Regions from separate parts of the Pseudomonas sp. X10 genome, predicted to be linked through region 2. Evidence: riboswitches for the same ligand, from Rfam matches in the RefSeq annotation. Region 2 holds a riboswitch; the other holds the start of a gene.
The links. Region 2 has a riboswitch for thiamine pyrophosphate ahead of thiC (phosphomethylpyrimidine synthase ThiC). Riboswitches for the same ligand answer to the same signal wherever they lie in the genome.

Region 1 (4,413 bases), 2.0 Mb from region 2:
CTTCTGCGGCAAGCACCACGGCCTGTTCGGCAAGAGCGATATCGCCGGGGGCGACCTGCAACGTGAAAACTTCGTCAGCTTCACCAGCGACCAGATCGGCGGCATGCTCTCGCCGCTGACCATCTTCCGCGACCAGCAAGGCTTCAGCGGACGCATCGTCGCGTCGTCGCCAAGCCTGGAGGAAGTGCGCCGGCTGGTGATCGCCGGCTTCGGCATCGGCTGCCTGCCCGAGCATGTGGTGGCGGCCGATGTGGAAGCAGGCTTGCTCTGGCGGCTGCCGCCGCATGAAGGGATCGCCGATGTGGACATCCACCTGTTGTGGAACCGGGATCAGCGCATGAGCCGGGCCGAGGCGGTGTTCATCGAGGCGTTGCAGGAAGGCCCGGATACGGGGCATGGCGCACGCCAGGGCAATGGAGAGGCGCCTTGATGATCTGCGCAGTCAACTGACGATGGGCCGCATGCGCTGATGCCGACGCATCGCCAGCTGATGACGCTGGCGCCTACCCCCTGCAGCGTCGACCGTAGGGCCAGGGCGACATGGCGTGCCTAGTTCGCACCATCCAGGCCCATTTGCCAGAAGTCGGCCTCCAGTTTCGAGGCCTGGGCAAAGATCGCCGCCAGTTCGACAAAGCGCTGCTCGGTCATGCTGCGCGCCGCCAATTCGTCCAGGTGCTTGCGCGCCGCGTCTGCGACGCCCTGGTAAGCCTCTCCGGCATATTCGCCAATCCACTCGCGGTAAGGGTGCGCCGCTAGGTCAGCGATACCGGTCGACAGCTTGCGGCCAATTTCCGCATAGCCGATCACGCACGGCGCAAGGGCTACGTGCAGGTCGAGCAGGTCGCCCGCAGCGCCGCAATCGAGCACGAAACGGGTATAGGCCACCGTCGCCTGATGCTCCGGTGCCGCCTCGATATCCGCCTGCGACAAGCCCCAGCGGGCGCACAAACGCAGGTGCAGGTCGGTCTCGTCGAGGATCGCCGCCAGGCCCGCCTGTGCCGCGCGGATATCCGAGGGGCGCCGGCTCTTGTAGGCCGCCAGTGCCCAGGCCCGGGCGAACTGGATCAGGAACAGGTAGTCCTGCACCAGGTAGGTACGGAAGGCACTCTCGCCCAAGGTGCCTTCGCCCATCTGGCGCACGAAGGCGTGGTCGACATAACTGTTCCATTGCGGCGCCGCTGCAGCCTTGAGACGCTCGAAGATGTCCATGCTCATACCTCCTCGTCGTAGACGGCATCGAAGAACTCAAGCTCCAGTGCCACCGTGCGCAGGAAGAAATCGGTGCTGATCGCAACCTCCTTCGGCCCGACCCGATCCAGTTCCGCCTGCAGGAAGGCCACGAAGTCACGGAATGCCGGGTTGTCGTGCAAGGTGATCCACTCGGCGTAAACGAAGTTCTCCGGCAATGGCTGCGGCGCCTTGAGCGCCCAGTCCAGGTACAAGCCTTCGGCGACATTGAGCACGGCCAACGCAGCGGCATACGAGCGGGTGGCCGCTGCCTCGCGCATGATCGCCTTGAAGCCGGCGGTGGGCACCGTGTCCTGCGGCTCGCTGCGCTGCGCCTCGCTGACGCCCAGAGCCTCGAAGGCGCGCAGGAAATAGGTGTTCTCCTCGCCCGAGATCATCCCTGCGAAACGCCCGAAGCGCAGACGTGCCTCGAAGGTGTCCGCCGTGGCGATGGCGGCGCCCAGGAGGGTTAGGAAGCTGTCGAGAAAACGATGGTCCTGCACCAGGTAGCGGACCATGACAGGGTCCGGCACGCTGCCGTCGAACAACTGGCTGACAAAGCGGTGCCCAACAGCGGCCGACCAGGTTGGCTCGCTCTGGCGGCGCAGGGTTTCAGTGAAGCGTTCGGTCATGGTGCTGTCCTCTGTGAGGTGACAGCGAGACCGTTGCCTGGGGCATGGAGCGGCCTCGCAGTGAGGCCGGCAAAAAGGCAGGTCCGAAATCCCATCCCTTCGCCGGCATGATCCGGATCAGGTTCGAAGGGTCACCGCGCTGCAGCTGCCAGCGGTTTCTCAGCCCGTTGCCGGGCTCCCCTTGGTGGTGCTCATGTATACAGCAGGTGCAGGGTATTGTCACCACCGCCGCCCCCATGTCGCGTCTTGGGTCCGATCAGTTGAAATACCGTACGTCCAGCCGCTCCACGAGAAAATCGATGAACACCCTCACCCGCTGCGGCAACTGCCGGCCCGGCCCGATGAACACCGCGTGCAGGGTGTCTTGCTCGCCACTGTCGAAATCCTCCAGCAACGGCACCAGGCGCCCCGCCTGGATATCCGCACCAACATGAAAGTTGGCCAGCCGGGCAATGCCTGCGCACCCAACTGGCTGCCCTTGGGCAGCCGGCGATCTGGTCGATGATGCTGATGACCATCCTCGGCTTTGGCGCCAGCTTTGCAGCCTTCACCTTCCTCACCCCGATCCTCACCGACATCACCGGCTTCTCCTCGGCTACCGCCAGCAGCCTACTGGTGGTGTTCGGCGTCGCCACGCTGATCGGCAACTTGGCCGGCGGACGCCTGGCCGACCGCCTCGGTTGGCAGCGCGCCCTGCGTCTGCTGTTCGTATTGCTGGCGGCGACCCTGGTGCTCTTGGGCCTGTCCCTGTCTTCGCCGGTGGCGATGGTGGTGCTGTTGTTCGTCTGGGGCGTGCTGGCCTTTGGTATGACCCCGGGCTTCCAGGCCGGCATGCTCGACACCGCCGAGCGCTACACACCCAGGGCCGTGGATTTCGCCTCGGGCCTGAACATCTCCGCCTTCAACCTCGGCATCACCTTGGGCGAGACCGCCGGCAGCCGCCTGGCAGGCACTGGCCAAGGTGCCGGATGGCGCAGCGCACGCAACCAGGCAAGGTGTAAGGCCAAACGACACTGTCGATTGCAGGTATCAAGGTATGCAAGCCCTGTAGGAGCGGGCTTGCCCGCGAGGCGTCGGCGCTGGCGCCACTAAAGTATCCCGGGCCGCCGTCCTAGGTCGTGCCAGCCCGGCCCTCCTGCAAGCCCACCCCGAGCCGCATACGTCAGGCAAGACTTCATCTGCCATCGGTTCTTGCCCCTGAGTCAAAAGTCATTGTCCCCAAGGCCGCTTTTTCCGCTGGCCGTGCATGCCGAGAATCCACCCATCCATTTCGACAGGTGATTCCCATGCCCCTTCCGCTTGCCTCGTTTGCCCTCACCCTCAGTGCCTTTGCGAGCCTCTGCGCCAACCGCTGCAACGCGGCGACGCCAAGGGCCTGACCGACTACCCCACGTTGGCCGGTACGGCCCACTGATCTGCCCAAGGAAAGAACCCTATGAAACGCTTCAAGCCCCTGCTGCTCGCCGCCGCGTTGACGGCCACCGCCCACACTGCCCTGGCCGCCGACTGGTACCCAGCCCCCTATGGCCCGGACGACGAGATCGGTGCTGCCAATCTGCTCACCCCCGAGGTCGTGAAGAAGGCCATCGGCCTGGTCACTACCGGCAAAACCTACTCCCTGGGCGTGCCAGTGAGCAGGGACCTGCCGGCCTTCCGTCACCGCAGCTTCCACCTCTACAACATCCAGCCCGGCGAACAGGCCGGGCAGACCCTGGGAGTGAACAAGTTCAGCTTCAACGATGAACTGGTCAACGGCTGGACCGGCGTCGGCACCCAGCTCAACGGCATCGGCCATATCGGCATCGACAACGTCTACTACAACGGCAACAAAGCCGCCGACTTCGTCACGGTCGAAGGCGTCACCAAGCTGGGCGTCGAGAAGGTGCCGCCGATGGTCACCCGCGGCGTGGTGCTGGACATGACCGTCCATTACGGCAAGGCCATCGTGCCCGGCGGTACTTCGTTTACCGTCGACGACGTCAAGGCGGTGCTGAAGAAGCAAGGCATCACCCTGCGCAAGGGCGATGTGGTGTTGTTCAACACCGGCTGGCTGGAGCTGATCGGCAAGGACAACCAGCAGTTCCTCGCCACCGAGCCGGGCATCGATCTGCCTGCCGCCCAGTGGCTGGCCGACCAGGGGATCGTTGCCTTCGGCGGCGACACCTGGGCGTCGGAGGTGTACCCCAACCCGACGGGTGAAGAGTTCCCGGTCAACCAGTTCATGCTCGCCAAGCGCGGCATCTACAACCTGGAACTGATCGACACCCGGGCCCTGGTGCGCGACAAGGCCTTCGAGTTCCTCTTCGTGCTGGGCCAGCCGCTGTACAAGGGCTCGACCCAGGTGAACGTCAACCCCGTGGCCATTCGCTGAGCATTACGGGGCACGCCTACCGCCAGGTCAGGCCTGTACCGCTCCGATGAAGTTCGCCAACTCCGGTGTCTTGGGCGCAGCGAACAACTCCCGGGGGTCACCCACTTCATGCACCTTGCCATGGTGCATGAACACCAACTTGTCCCCCACCTCCCGGGCAAAGCGCATCTCGTGGGTGACCAT
Region 2 (4,413 bases):
CGATCAAATTCGACCTGAAGATCGACGAACAACTTCTGCCTCGCGCCCGGCAATTGCGCGAGCAGTGGGGCGCTGTGCAGCGCCCGGTGTGGATCGCGGCGAGCACCCATGAAGGCGAGGACGCGGTGATCCTGGCTGCCCATCAGCAACTGCTCCAGAGCCATGGCGATGCCTTGCTGATCCTGGTGCCTCGGCATCCGGAGCGTTTCGATTCGGTGCATGCGCAGTGCCGTGAGCAATTCGCCACGGTGCGGCGCTCCTCCGGCGCGGCAGTCGAGGCGCAAACCCAGGTGCTGCTTGGCGACACCATGGGCGAGTTGCTGTTCCTCTATGCGCTGGCCGACATTGCCTTCGTCGGTGGCAGCCTGGTGCCCAACGGCGGGCACAACCTGCTGGAGCCGGCGGCCTTGTCATTGCCGGTGATCAGTGGGCCGCACCTGTTCAACTTCCTGGAGATCGCTGCGATGCTGCGCGAGGCGGGCGCCTTACAGGAGGTCGACGATGCCGAAGGCCTGGCCACGGCGGTGCGCCGGTTGATCGAACTGCCCCAGGATGCCCAGCGCATGGGGGAGGCGGGCAGGGCGGTGATGCAGGCCAACCAGGGGGCGTTGCAGCGCTTGCTGGATGGGCTGGGGCGCTTGATCTAGAGCGAGTAGGAGCCAGCGGTCGAGGGCAACGCCCTCGCCTTGCTGACTTGCTGCCTGCACTGGCCCATCACGGACCAGTCTGGCGCCGAATCGGCGTACCGGTAGAGCGGCGATCACACGCCTCAGGTGAGTGATTGGCGGTCCTTCACGGCCGCCGCTCGAAGTTCTTCGCCGCCGCTTCCGCCAGGTCCGGTGGCAGGAAGTCCTTGTCCGGGTTGTAGTCGGCCTTCAGGTAGCGACCCAGATCCTGCAGGTCCTGGGGGCTCAGGGTGCCGGCAGCTTGCTTCAGGCGCAGGTTGTCGAGGATGTAGTCGTAGCGGCTGTTGTTGTAGTCGCGAACCGAGGTGTACAGCTGGCGCTGTGCATCCAGCACGTCGACGATGTTGCGGGTGCCGACCTGGTAGCCGATCTCGGTGGCTTCCAAGGCACTCTGGTTGGAAATGATCGACTGTTTGCGCGCCTGCACTTGCTCTACATCGGTGTTCACCGCGCGGTGCAGGTTACGGGTGTTTTCCACCACCTGGCGGCGTAGGCTTTCGCGCTGTTGCTCGGTCTGGTTCAGGCGCTGGTAGGCCTCGCGGACCTGGGAGCTGGTCAGGCCGCCGCTGTAGATCGGGATGTTCAACTGCAGGCCGATACTGGTCTGCTCCACATCGCCACTGTAGCGTACGCCGGGCTGCGGCGCGGGGTTGGTGAAGCCAAGGTTGTCATTGTCGCCCCGCTGGTAGCGGGCCACTGCATCGAGGGTCGGGGCGTGGCCGGCCTTGCGTTGGCGCAGGGTCTCCTCGGCTGCAGTGACAGCGTGGTTGGTGGCCAGCAGGTTGAGGTTCTGGCGTGCGGCGGTCTCGACCCAGGCCTTGGCGTCGTTGGGCGTCGGCACCTGCACGGGCAAGGTGTGAACTACGCCTTGCAGCGAGCCGTACTCGCGGTTGGTCAGTGTCACCAGCGCTTCGAAGGCATCCTGCACCTGGCGCTCGGCGATGATCCGGTTGGCGCGGGCGGTGTCGTAGCTGGCCTGTGACTGCAGTACGTCGGTCTTGTCCGAGAGGCCGACATCGAAGCGTTCGTTGGATTGGTCGAGCTGGCGCTTGAAGGCCGCTTCTTCGGCCTTGGTCGAGGCCAGATTGTCCTGGGCGCGGAGCACTGCGAAGTAGCTCTCGGCGCTCTGCAGGATCAGGTTCTGCTCGGTCGCCGACAGTTCAAGGGCCGCTTGCTCGTTGACCGCTTCGGCCGCTTGCAACTGGAACCAGCGGTCGGCGCGGAAGATCGGCTGGGACAGGGTGGCGCTCCAGGCACTGCCGCTGCGGTTGGAGGTGATCGACGGTTCATCGAGCTTGGTGCGAGTGTTCATCATCTCGGCGCCGGCCGACAGATTCGGCAGCAGACCTGCGCGGGCTTGCGGGACGACTTCGCGGCGTGCGCCGTAATCGGCGCGGGCTGCGGCCAGGTCGGCGTTGTTGCCGACCGCTTCCTGATAGACGCTGACCAGGTCGGTCTTCACTGTCGTGGGCACATCCACTGCCCAGGCCACTCCATTGGAAGCACAAGACACGGCAATGGCCAGTGAGAGTTTGCGCAGCATAGGCAATCCTTGAACGAGTAAGAGAATTTCTGAACTGATGAGTATCGCGCGACAGGCAGTGTAGTGGTGCCGGCACCCGGCAACAATCCACCCTTTGCGCCATTCATCATCCCTGTGCTTGCACGCTTGGCTTTGATGACCACTCCAGTCTAGACTGGGCGCGTTCTTGTCGGGGTGCCTTGAAGCAAAGGCTGAGATCGGAAAGTTCCGGATCCCGTTGAACCTGATCAGGTTAGCGCCTGCGTAGGGAACAAGATTTCTCGCTTTCCCGGCGAGTCTCTTGTGCCAGGTCCGGGAATGTCGAACAGCTCGCAAGCTCAAGGCACACCGCGTATCCGGCACTGCACCATCACTGGTGTGTCCGCGTCTTTCAGGTTCTCCCCCGACATTCCACTGCTAGGAAGCCGTCTGGAGAGCCTGTGATGAGTAAACAAGAAAAAACGATCAACCTGAGCGAGTCCGCCCAGGTCGACCAGCAGTCCGTGCAACCCTTCACCCGTTCGCGCAAGGTTTATGTCGAAGGTTCGCGCCCTGACATCCGTGTGCCGATGCGCGAGATCAGCCTGGACGACACTCCCACCGACTTCGGCGGTGAAGCCAATGCCCCTGTGCTGGTTTACGACACTTCCGGCCCTTACACCGACCCTGAGGTCATCATCGACGTGCGTAAAGGCCTGGGCGATGTGCGCTCGGCCTGGATCGACGCCCGCGGCGACACCGAACGCCTGGCCGGCCTGAGCTCGAACTTCGGCCAGCAGCGGCTGAACGACGCCGAGCTGACCAAGCTGCGCTTCGCCCACGTACGTAACCCGCGCCGGGCCAAGACCGGTGCCAACGTCAGCCAGATGCACTATGCGCGCAAGGGCATCATCACCGCTGAGATGGAATACGTCGCCATCCGCGAGAACATGAAGCTGCAGGAAGCCCGCGCCGCCGGCTTGCTTGACCAGCAGCACCCAGGCCACAGTTTCGGCGCCAGCATCCCGAAGGAAATTACCCCCGAGTTCGTCCGCGAGGAAATCGCCCGCGGCCGCGCGATCATCCCGGCGAACATCAACCACACCGAGCTTGAGCCGATGATCATCGGCCGCAACTTCCTAGTGAAGATCAACGGCAACATCGGCAACAGCGCCTTGGGTTCCTCCATCGAGGAAGAGGTGGCCAAGCTGACCTGGGGTATCCGCTGGGGCTCGGACACGGTCATGGACCTGTCCACTGGCAAGCACATCCACGAGACCCGCGAGTGGATCATCCGCAACTCGCCGGTACCGATCGGCACCGTGCCGATCTACCAGGCCCTGGAGAAGGTTGGTGGCGTTGCCGAGGACCTGACCTGGGAGCTGTTCCGCGACACCCTGATCGAACAGGCCGAGCAGGGTGTGGACTACTTCACTATCCACGCCGGGGTGCTGCTGCGCTACGTGCCGCTGACCGCCAAGCGGGTCACCGGCATCGTCAGCCGTGGCGGCTCGATCATGGCCAAGTGGTGTCTTGCGCATCACAAGGAGAACTTCCTCTATACCCACTTCGAGGAAATCTGCGAAATCATGAAGGCCTACGACGTCAGCTTCTCGCTGGGCGATGGCCTGCGTCCCGGCTCGATCGCCGACGCGAATGACGAGGCGCAGTTCGGTGAGCTGGAAACCCTTGGCGAGTTGACCAAGATCGCCTGGAAGCATGATGTGCAGTGCATGATCGAAGGCCCGGGCCACGTGCCGATGCAATTGATCAAGGAGAACATGGACAAGCAGCTGGAGTGCTGCGACGAGGCGCCGTTCTATACCCTCGGCCCGCTGACCACCGACATCGCTCCAGGCTACGACCACATTACCTCCGGGATCGGTGCGGCGATGATCGGCTGGTTCGGTTGCGCCATGCTTTGCTATGTGACGCCGAAGGAGCACCTTGGCCTGCCGAACAAGGACGACGTCAAGACCGGCATCATCACCTACAAGATTGCCGCCCATGCCGCCGACCTCGCCAAAGGCCATCCTGGCGCGCAGATCCGTGACAACGCGTTGTCCAAGGCGCGTTTCGAGTTCCGCTGGGAAGACCAGTTCAACCTCGGCCTGGATCCGGACACCGCGCGGGCCTTCCACGACGAGACCCTGCCCAAGGAGTCGGCCAAGGTCGCGCACTTCTGCTCCATGTGCGGGCCGAAGTTCTGCTCGATGAAGATCACCC

Region 1: it holds a riboswitch for thiamine pyrophosphate, as region 2 does, so the genes downstream of both, ACYU03_RS14605 (TenA family protein) here and thiC (phosphomethylpyrimidine synthase ThiC) in region 2, are expected to answer to the same signal.

What each region holds. Positions count from the first base shown of each region.
Region 1 covers NZ_CM142677.1:3,204,017-3,208,429, forward strand. The annotation lists gene ACYU03_RS14595 (LysR family transcriptional regulator) at 1-430, shown strand, start outside; gene tenA (thiaminase II) at 550-1,215, opposite strand; gene ACYU03_RS14605 (TenA family protein) at 1,212-1,859, opposite strand; TPP riboswitch at 1,937-2,051, opposite strand; gene ACYU03_RS14610 (hypothetical protein) at 2,116-2,259, opposite strand; gene ACYU03_RS14615 (MFS transporter) at 2,316-2,951, shown strand; gene ACYU03_RS14620 (cyclase family protein) at 3,295-4,230, shown strand; gene ACYU03_RS14625 (amino acid ABC transporter ATP-binding protein) at 4,258-4,413, opposite strand, start outside.
Region 2 covers NZ_CM142677.1:5,184,236-5,188,648, reverse strand. The annotation lists gene waaA (lipid IV(A) 3-deoxy-D-manno-octulosonic acid transferase) at 1-647, shown strand, start outside; gene ACYU03_RS23610 (TolC family outer membrane protein) at 793-2,229, opposite strand; TPP riboswitch at 2,390-2,496, shown strand; gene thiC (phosphomethylpyrimidine synthase ThiC) at 2,652-4,413, shown strand, end outside.